Regions from separate parts of the Cocleimonas sp. KMM 6892 genome, predicted to be linked through region 2. Evidence: riboswitches for the same ligand, from Rfam matches in the RefSeq annotation. Region 2 holds a riboswitch; the other holds the start of a gene.
The links. A riboswitch is a leader RNA that binds a small molecule or an ion and turns the genes downstream of it on or off. The one in region 2 is predicted to bind thiamine pyrophosphate.
Positions count from the first base shown of each region.

Region 1: it holds a riboswitch for thiamine pyrophosphate, as region 2 does, so the genes downstream of both, thiC (phosphomethylpyrimidine synthase ThiC) here and thiB (thiamine ABC transporter substrate binding subunit) in region 2, are expected to answer to the same signal.

Region 1 covers NZ_JAPFBV010000006.1:71,921-76,354, reverse strand. The annotation lists gene OO007_RS16080 (FAD-dependent oxidoreductase) at 1-194, opposite strand, end outside; gene thiC (phosphomethylpyrimidine synthase ThiC) at 237-2,129, opposite strand; TPP riboswitch at 2,199-2,337, opposite strand; gene OO007_RS16070 (hypothetical protein) at 2,545-3,054, shown strand; gene OO007_RS16065 (glucokinase) at 3,214-4,188, opposite strand; gene OO007_RS16060 (isoamylase early set domain-containing protein) at 4,407-4,434, opposite strand, start outside.
Region 2 covers NZ_JAPFBV010000007.1:68,980-73,413, reverse strand. The annotation lists gene thiP (thiamine/thiamine pyrophosphate ABC transporter permease) at 1-630, opposite strand, end outside; gene thiB (thiamine ABC transporter substrate binding subunit) at 660-1,673, opposite strand; TPP riboswitch at 1,723-1,833, opposite strand; gene OO007_RS17915 (TlpA family protein disulfide reductase) at 1,952-2,431, opposite strand; gene OO007_RS17910 (HAD-IA family hydrolase) at 2,573-3,247, shown strand; gene OO007_RS17905 (MotA/TolQ/ExbB proton channel family protein) at 3,479-4,434, shown strand, end outside.

The sequences.
Region 1 (4,434 bases), on a different contig from region 2:
AAATGTTGCGTAATGGCTTCGGTTGTAACTGCTTCTGTAAAAGGAGCAATCATTGCTGCGGCAACTAGACCTGTGCCTTTATGATGGCGATCATGTTGGTCGATCAGGGTAATTTCTATATCCTGATTACATTCATTTAGCCGCCATGCCAATACACGACCTGCTAAACCCGCACCAATAATTGCTATTTTCATCTAAACGTTTAAACCTTAGGAATAGAGTTTGATAATTTGGGATTAGCTATTAGCTTCATTAAAATCGGGCTTGTAAATTTCACTGCCCAATTTAACAAATTCAATCGACTTTTCCTGCATCCCTACTGCCGCAGCTTCCTGCTGTTTTGCATACTCACTGCCTGTTCCGTATTGATCACGTACCTCTTGTGTGATCTTCATCGAACAGAACTTGGGTCCACACATAGAGCAGAAATGTGCCACTTTAGCGGACTCTTTAGGCAGGGTTGCATCGTGATAAGCGCGTGCAGTATCAGGGTCTAAACCGATATTGAACTGATCTTCCCAGCGGAATTCGAAACGCGCTTTAGACATCGCATCATCACGCACTTGTGAGTTTGGATGCCCTTTAGCTAAATCAGCCGCATGAGCTGCAATCTTGTAGGTGATAATCCCGGTTTTAACATCATCTTTATTGGGCAGTCCTAAATGCTCTTTAGGCGTCACGTAACACAACATCGCTGTGCCGTACCAACCGATTTGAGCCGCACCGATACCCGATGTGATGTGATCGTAACCCGGCGCAATATCAGTCACTAAAGGACCTAAGGTGTAAAAAGGCGCTTCGTAACAGTGATGCAGTTGCTCATCCATATTCGCTTTGATTTTATCCATAGGTACATGACCTGGGCCTTCGATCATCACTTGAACATCATGTTTCCACGCCTTTTGGGTCAGTTCACCCAGCGTTTTTAACTCGCCAAACTGGGCTGCATCGTTTGCATCAGCGATAGAACCGGGGCGTAAACCATCACCCAGCGAAAACGTTACATCATAGGCTTTCATGATTTCACAGATGTCGTCAAAGTGTGTGTAAAGGAAGTTTTCTTTGTGATGCGCCAAACACCATTTAGCCATGATAGAACCACCACGAGAAACGATGCCAGTCACACGATTAGCCGTTAATGGAACGTATTCAAGCAACACACCTGCGTGAATTGTAAAGTAGCTGACGCCCTGCTCCGCTTGCTCGATAAGTGTGTCGCGGAATAATTCCCAAGTCAGGTCTTCTGCAATCCCTTTTACTTTTTCCAAAGCCTGGTAGATTGGCACTGTACCTATAGGAACGGGAGAATTACGGATGATCCATTCGCGCGTTTCGTGAATATTTTTACCGGTCGATAAATCCATCACGGTATCGCCACCCCAACGGGTAGACCACACCATCTTCTCAACTTCTTCATCGATCGATGAGCCTAATGCGGAGTTACCGATATTCGCGTTGATTTTCACCAAAAAATTACGACCAATAATCATTGGCTCTAATTCTGGGTGGTTGATATTCATCGGCATAACCGCACGCCCTTCTGCAATCTCTTTGCGCACGAATTCAGCCGTGATTTCTTTAGGCAATCCTTTTGCTGTCAATTCGGCAATTTGATCTTGCGGGATTGATGCACGCCCCAGATTTTCACGAATCGCAATGTACTCCATTTCCGGAGTAATGATGCCTTGACGAGCGTAATGCATCTGCGATACGTTTTTGCCTTCTGCGGCAATACGTGGTTTTGGCTTGTTTTCAAAAGGCTCGATATCAAGCTCATCGATCAAACGTTGATTGGTAAAATCTGAACTGAAGTTTTCTAATTGCACCGTATCGTTGCGCGCATCTATCCAGTCTTTGCGAAACTTTGGTAAGCCTTTATTAAGATCAATATCAATCGAAGGATCGGTATAGGGACCCGATGTATCGTAAACACGAACCGGCTCATTTTCCTCATATTCTGCAGTATCGCCTGAACCACGCAATAAGGTCGGGCTCAACTCGATATGACGCATAGCGACTTTAAAGGTATTTGCTTCGTTGCTTACATAGATTTTTTTAGAACCAGAGAGTGGTTCACGAGTGACACTAGTGACAATACTAGCGGGTATAGCTTTCGCAGATTTAAGCATTCTTCCTCCAACAGTTTAATTAAAAAATTACCTGTCGGATTAGAAATTCACTGCCAATTTGGTAGTTGAAAATACTATCTTCTTGTTTCCTACGACGGTATGAACCGTATCAGGTGCAACGGGTAAAAATCTCAGCTCATCCCTTCATTATATTTCCCGTAAAGACGGAAAAATAATCATAAAGGGGTGAACACCCCGACAAGTGATACGGACATTAACAGCTCATATAAACCTCTGTCAAACTAATTATTGGGACAAATAATCTCATTTAGTGAAAAATAAGTCGTTTTTCTTAGAATAATTCTTATTTCTTATTACTTATATGTTTGATTTTATTACAACTAAAAAGAGAGGCTATATTTTGAAAAAGCCGATAAGATGTGTGTAATTAATTGCTGGTTGCGAAAAAAAATTTATGAGTAATTCCAGAGATTCAGAGTCAAAGTCCACATTAAAAAAACACAGTGAAATTCCGCGAACACTGGGTTTTCTTATCGCATTCGTTGGTGTGTTTTTTCTTGTCGCTACCGTTTTCAGTTTAATAACTATTGTGGTTTTACAAGCCGCTTCTGGAGATACTGGCCCGCTTTCATCCAAAGACAAATACACTATAGCGCTCTCTATCACTTCCCTGCTTACTGCCTTAGGAGCGCTTTATATCGGGATTAAACTGATAAAAAAATTAGACAGTGGTCGCAAGCTGTTTAATATTTTTGGCCTTATCGTAATTGCTTTAGCCTGGGTCAAGTTCATGTACAAACAAAATGCGATAGAAAAAAGTTTTGCCAATATGCCGGCTGAGCTTGCGGCAAATGCCAAACAGATAGAACTCGGTGATACCTTGACTGTATTTATTCTGCCGGTAATTTTGATTGTGGTGGCGTTATTATTGAATTTACCAAGGTCTAAAGCATCGCTGAAGTAAGTGTTTGAAACATATATTTAAGCGCATAGTAAAAATGGCACCCCCCACCTTTGAGGCCTTTTTTTGGGGGGGTAATTAGCTAACGAGTGAATCGTTCAGGGGTTTGAGTTTGGATTTGGATTTGGATTTGGATTGGATTTTGAAGTAGAAGTAAGCGCATCAATCAAAAACCTGACTGATACCCACCAAGGCAGGATGTTCAGACTTGATGACAAAGACTGGAATATCTTTTAAGTAATCCTTAAAACGGCCTTTGGATTCAAAACGCTCTCTAAAGAGAGAATTGTCAAAATAGCTGCCAAGCTTCGGAATTATCCCTCCACCGATATAAATGCCCCCTTTGGCTCCCAATGTTAAGGCAAGATTTCCTGCCACTACACCGAGTAACGCGCAGAAGACTTCCAACGTTTCCTCGCACTGTTTATTCGTTTGATCAAGCGCATATTGGGAGATATCTTTCGGGGTTAAATCCGGTTTTGCATCTACTTGGTCAAGCTCACAGATAGCCAGATAGAGGCGTTGTAAGCCGCTACCGGAAATCAATCGTTCTGCAGATACATGCTGAAATTCCTTCCAACACGTTTCTAGTATCTGACACTCACGTTGAGTCGTTGGACTTAAGCTTACGTGCCCACCTTCTCCCGCTAATGGTAGCCATTCTTCACCCGAAAATATTAACCCCGCAACACCAAGACCCGTACCAGGACCTAGAATACCAATTGGCGCATCCTGTTTGATTTCGCCGCTGCCTATTTGATGGCAATCTTCACGCGCTAAATGTGGAATCGACAGAGCCAGTGCTTCAAAATCATTCTTGAAGACTAAAGAATCGAGGGATAAGTCTTGCCGTGTTTGTTCAATCGAAAAGTCCCAATCGTGGTTTGTCATTTTAATACGATCACCATCAATAGGATTAGCAATGGCAATCGCTGCTTCGAGTACTTGAGGGTTGTTAACCTGCTGTAAATAATCCTTATAAGCTGATGCGAAATCAGGATAATCACCGACTGCCAACACCTTTTCATTTTGAATAAACTTATTACTGGTTAGCAATGCAAAACGTGCATTGGTGCCACCGATATCGGCAATCACTCGCTTATTTGCGGGGAGCTTAGACTTTGCTTTTGCATTCATATTTCAAGATCCATAGCTTTACTCTTTACAACTAAAACAACTAAAACAACTAAAACAACTAAAACAATTAACAACTAACAACTAACAACAAATGACACCCCCCTACTTTGGGGCTGTTTTTTTTATTGGGAAGTGTCGACAGGGTATTCTTCGGTAAAACTCTACCGACATTTCCGTCACATTAATTCTAAAAATTTGCTCAGCGTTTACTTACTGCTTTAACAAAGCTGAACAACAGAATTTTCA
Region 2 (4,434 bases):
GGTGCTCTTAGGACCACCACCGAGGGTTAACACGACGGCAAAACTTGTTAAGCACAACATGAAAACTAATAGCGCAACACTGGGTAAACTCTCGCGTAACGCAGGCCATTCGATATGTTTCCATTGCTGGAAGCTATTAAATTTTAATTGTGAAGCGATACGCCAATGCTGTTCAGGAATTTGATTCCAGACAGGCAAGAATAAACGTACAGCGAGCGGTAAATTGAAAAACACATGAGCCAGTAAAATCCCCAAAAGTCCATATAGGTTTGAGCCAATAGGTAGCCAGCCGGATTTTCCGTAAACTGTAATGATTCCAATGACTGCAACAACGGCTGGAACGATTAAAGGCAGCCCAAATAAACTAAGAAAGAAAGAGCGTAAGGGGAAGTTTGGATAACGCGCAAAAGCTCGGGATACGATGATCGCCAAAGCGATGCTTAGCAGTGTCGAGAGGAGTGCTTGCCATAAGCTGAAAAATAAAACTCGGCGAATATAGCTGCTGTTCCATATCTCACTCAAGCTCGCTGTTTGCTCGCCGGAAAGCGTGCCGCTAGCCAAAAACAGACTAAATAAAGGCACCGTGATAAAAGCAATGACCAACAGCGCAACAAAGATTCCGGCTTTCATGGTTTGTATCGATTATCTAACTGGATAATTTATTGAGCTAAAGCATTCAACCATTCACTAACCCATGCTTTACGGTTTTTATTCACCTCATCGCTTGAGAAAATAAGGGCTGGTTCTGGATCAATAAGGGTATTAAATGCTTCTGGTAATTCAGATTTGGCCAGTGCAGCGGGATACATCCAATTCGTTGTTGGAATGATTTTCTGGAATGTTTCGCCTTGAATAAAGCTCAGGAACTTCTTTGCCAGTAATTTGTTTTTACTCGCAGCGATCATTCCGGCTACTTCAATTTGCTGGTAATGACCTTCTGAAAATTTAGCGGCGGCAAAGTTGTTCTTTTCTTCAGCAATCATGTGATATGCAGGTGAGGTGGTGTAGCTTAAAACCAATGGTGCTTCGTCTTTTAAGAATAAACCGTATGCTTCGCTCCATCCTTTACTGACAGTCACAATACGCGGCGCTAGTTTTTCCCATGCTTCTGCGGCTTTATCGCCGTAGACTTTTTTTACCCACAATAATAAGCCTAAACCCGGGGTGCTGGTTCTTGGGTCTTGAATCAAAATCTTCGGTGAGTCTGGGTTTTCAATCAGTGCTTTAAGACTGGTAGGTGGATTCTTTAACTTGTCTTTGTCATAAACAAAAGCAAAGTAGCCGAAGTCGTAAGGGATAAAATGTGAATTTGTCCATTTTTCAGGCAGTGTCGAATTTTCAAGCGCCATTTCGTGTGGGGCAAAGTATCCAGTTGCTTCTGCATTCGCCATTAAATTGGTATCTAAACCCAAAACAATATCGGCTTTGGTGTGTCTGCCTTCGAGCTTCAATCGGCTCAGCAAGGAAACACCGTCTTCTAAAGCAACATAATTTAATGTGCAGTTACAAACTTCTTCAAAAGCTTTTTTGACTTTGGGACCTGGTCCCCAGTCACTGGTAAATGAATCGTAGGTGTAAACATTGAGTGTCGGTTTATCTGCTGATTCGGCTGAAATAGCAGGAATAGATATTGATAACAGCGTGAAACAAATTAAAGAATAGAAAAATCGCACGAAAGGGTCTCCAATAAAAACGGAGAGATGCAGAAGTTTTAAACTGGGTAAACAGCTTCAACTCACATCCCTACGCCGGTACTAACCGGTTCAGGTTCATCGGATCGGTTTTGAAACCTCTCAGCCGTTTGAATGTTGCGCGGCACTCCGTTGAGTTGTTGTAACTATATGTCTAAGTCGTTGATCGAGCAAGTATCCCTATACTATGACAATAAAAAATTGTGCCCATAAAAAAAGCCTTCGATATCGAAGGCTTTTCTAAACTTAAACGAGTTTCGTTATTTTGTTGTATCAACAACTTGAGCTGTTTCCTGCCCAGAATTCTGGGTAATAAACTTCTCTAATGAAGAAATAGCAACAATACCTGGTTGGGCTGCGACTAGTTTTCCTTCTGGATCAAATAGAATAAAAGTTGGAGTGCCTTGAAGTGATTCACCAATGCTTTGCTCCATCCAGATATTCATTTCTACGTAGTTAGTTACCAGGTTGGTGAATTTCATGTCGTATTCTGCGATGAAATCTTCAGCATCTTCAATGCCTCTTACGCCATCAAGAGTGACACCTATGATACGTGCATTTTTAAGCTTTCCATCAAATTCAACCATTTCTGGCATATGACTGCGACATGCAGAACAGCTTGATTCCCAAATCTCTAGGATCGTCCACTTATCTTTTCCAATGTGGTTGTTGATTGAATCTTGCTTACCATTCATATCGGTGAATGCAAATGCATTACTACCAATGATTAGAGCTCCCAACAGCACACTCTTTAATGCTGTCCCAAATATTTTATTTGCTAATGAAAGTCGTATCACAGACAATTTCCTCGTTATATAAATATGTTAACAATACATATTCAATTTTAAATTAAACTTAATTAAAGATGATTTGTGAATTAGATGGCTAAATTAGACAACAGTTCAAAAATATCCAGTGTGCTATTCGATTTAGATGGAACGCTATTGGATACCGCTCCAGACATGACAAATGCCCTAAACCTTCTTTTAGCAGAAGAGGATAAAGCACCTCTAACTACTGCGTTTTGTAGAGATTTCGTATCGCATGGATCGGTTGCGATGGTCACTCTAGGTTTTGGAGAACAACAAAATCCAGATGAATTCGAACGTCGTCGTCTCCGTTTCCTGCATTTATACGAGAGAAACCTGTGTTTGGATACAAAACTTTTCGAAGGGATGGATGAAGTGTTGCTTTTTCTCGAAGAAAACTACATTCGATGGGGTATTGTGACAAATAAACCGGCGTTCTTAACGAATCCATTATTAGAACAGTTGAAGTTATCTCAACGAGCCTGTAGCGTTATTTCGGGTGATACGATTCCTGAAAGAAAGCCAGACCCGGCACCGCTTTATTTAGCAGCCAGTCAATGCGGTAGTCTCGCGACTGAATGTATTTATGTCGGTGATGCCGAACGTGATATTCAAGCGGGCAATCGCGCTAATATGCAAACATTGATTGCGAGTTATGGCTATATCGATGATTCGCAAACACCGGTTAACTGGGGAGCAAACGGCGTAATTGAATATCCTGATGAAATTCTACCCTGGCTTAACTAACTGGGCTTAGGTTTTCTCTGATTAAATACTTTTTTAATAAAGAGTTTTTAGTTAGAGAAAAAATAACAACTATGCACTTAAGTGTTTGATAATTCATTTTTATTTTTATCTGTTGTTTTCTTTGTTGAAGAAAATCCGCTAAAAAGATAATGACTAATATTTGAGCAAATTGTCATGGCGTGTCATTATAGCCGCCAGTCAAATGCTGTGATCCTGGGGGAAGGGCAAACAATGAATATTGGTAAAAGCAGTGCAAAGAGTACATTAATTCAGGTTGTCATTTTTTTAATCGCTTTCGCGTTATTGATTCTTTATAAAAAAGACACAATCGTCGGCATGTACGCATCTGGCGAAATTAGTAAAATCGGCATGATTATCAACGGCATTATCTTTGCCTTGTTCTTTGTCGGTATGTTAAGGATAGTCTTAGTGCTATTTCGCTACATTAACGAGCAAAGAGTGCTCTTTCAGCTGACTGAATACCTAAAAGAAAATGCTCAAGACCCAACCGCAAGACTGCAACAAAATTCTTTGGCTGTTAATCGTTATAAGGCGATTCGCTGGTTAGCCAAGCAAGGCTCACCGATCAATCAGGAAGCGTTGGCATCAAGTTCTAATGCGCACGAGAATTCACGTTTAACCTTAATCCGCTTTGTCCACAGCACATTAATTTTAGCGGGTGTTTTTGGTACCGTTGTTTCGTTATCGATGGCGCTAATCGGCGCGGCTGGTTTGCTTAATTCGCCTGAAGGTGTGAAAGAAATGGGCGCTATTATCAGTGGCATGTCATCTGCACTAAGCTCTACCATTACGGCAATTGTGTGCTTCTTTGTGTTTGCCTATTTTTATCTTCGTTTAAATGATGCGCGCATTCAGTTGTTAACTCAGATTGAAGACATGACCAGCATGTATCTGATCCCAAGTGTTTCTCACACTCAAGAGGGGATGATCAATAAAGTCGCAGAGCTAACCAATGCATTGAATAAAGCGGCAGAAAAGCTCTTGATGGTTGAAGATAGGTTTATGCTCGCTGGAGACCGTTTACAATTAGCTGTTAATGACTTACATGGACAAGTAAAAGGTTCGAGTCTTGATGATATTAAAGATTTGATACGAAAAGGTTTTCACTTGTCCGAGCCTGAATATGATTCTGATAAATCAACAGACCTAAATAAACCTGCAGTAGA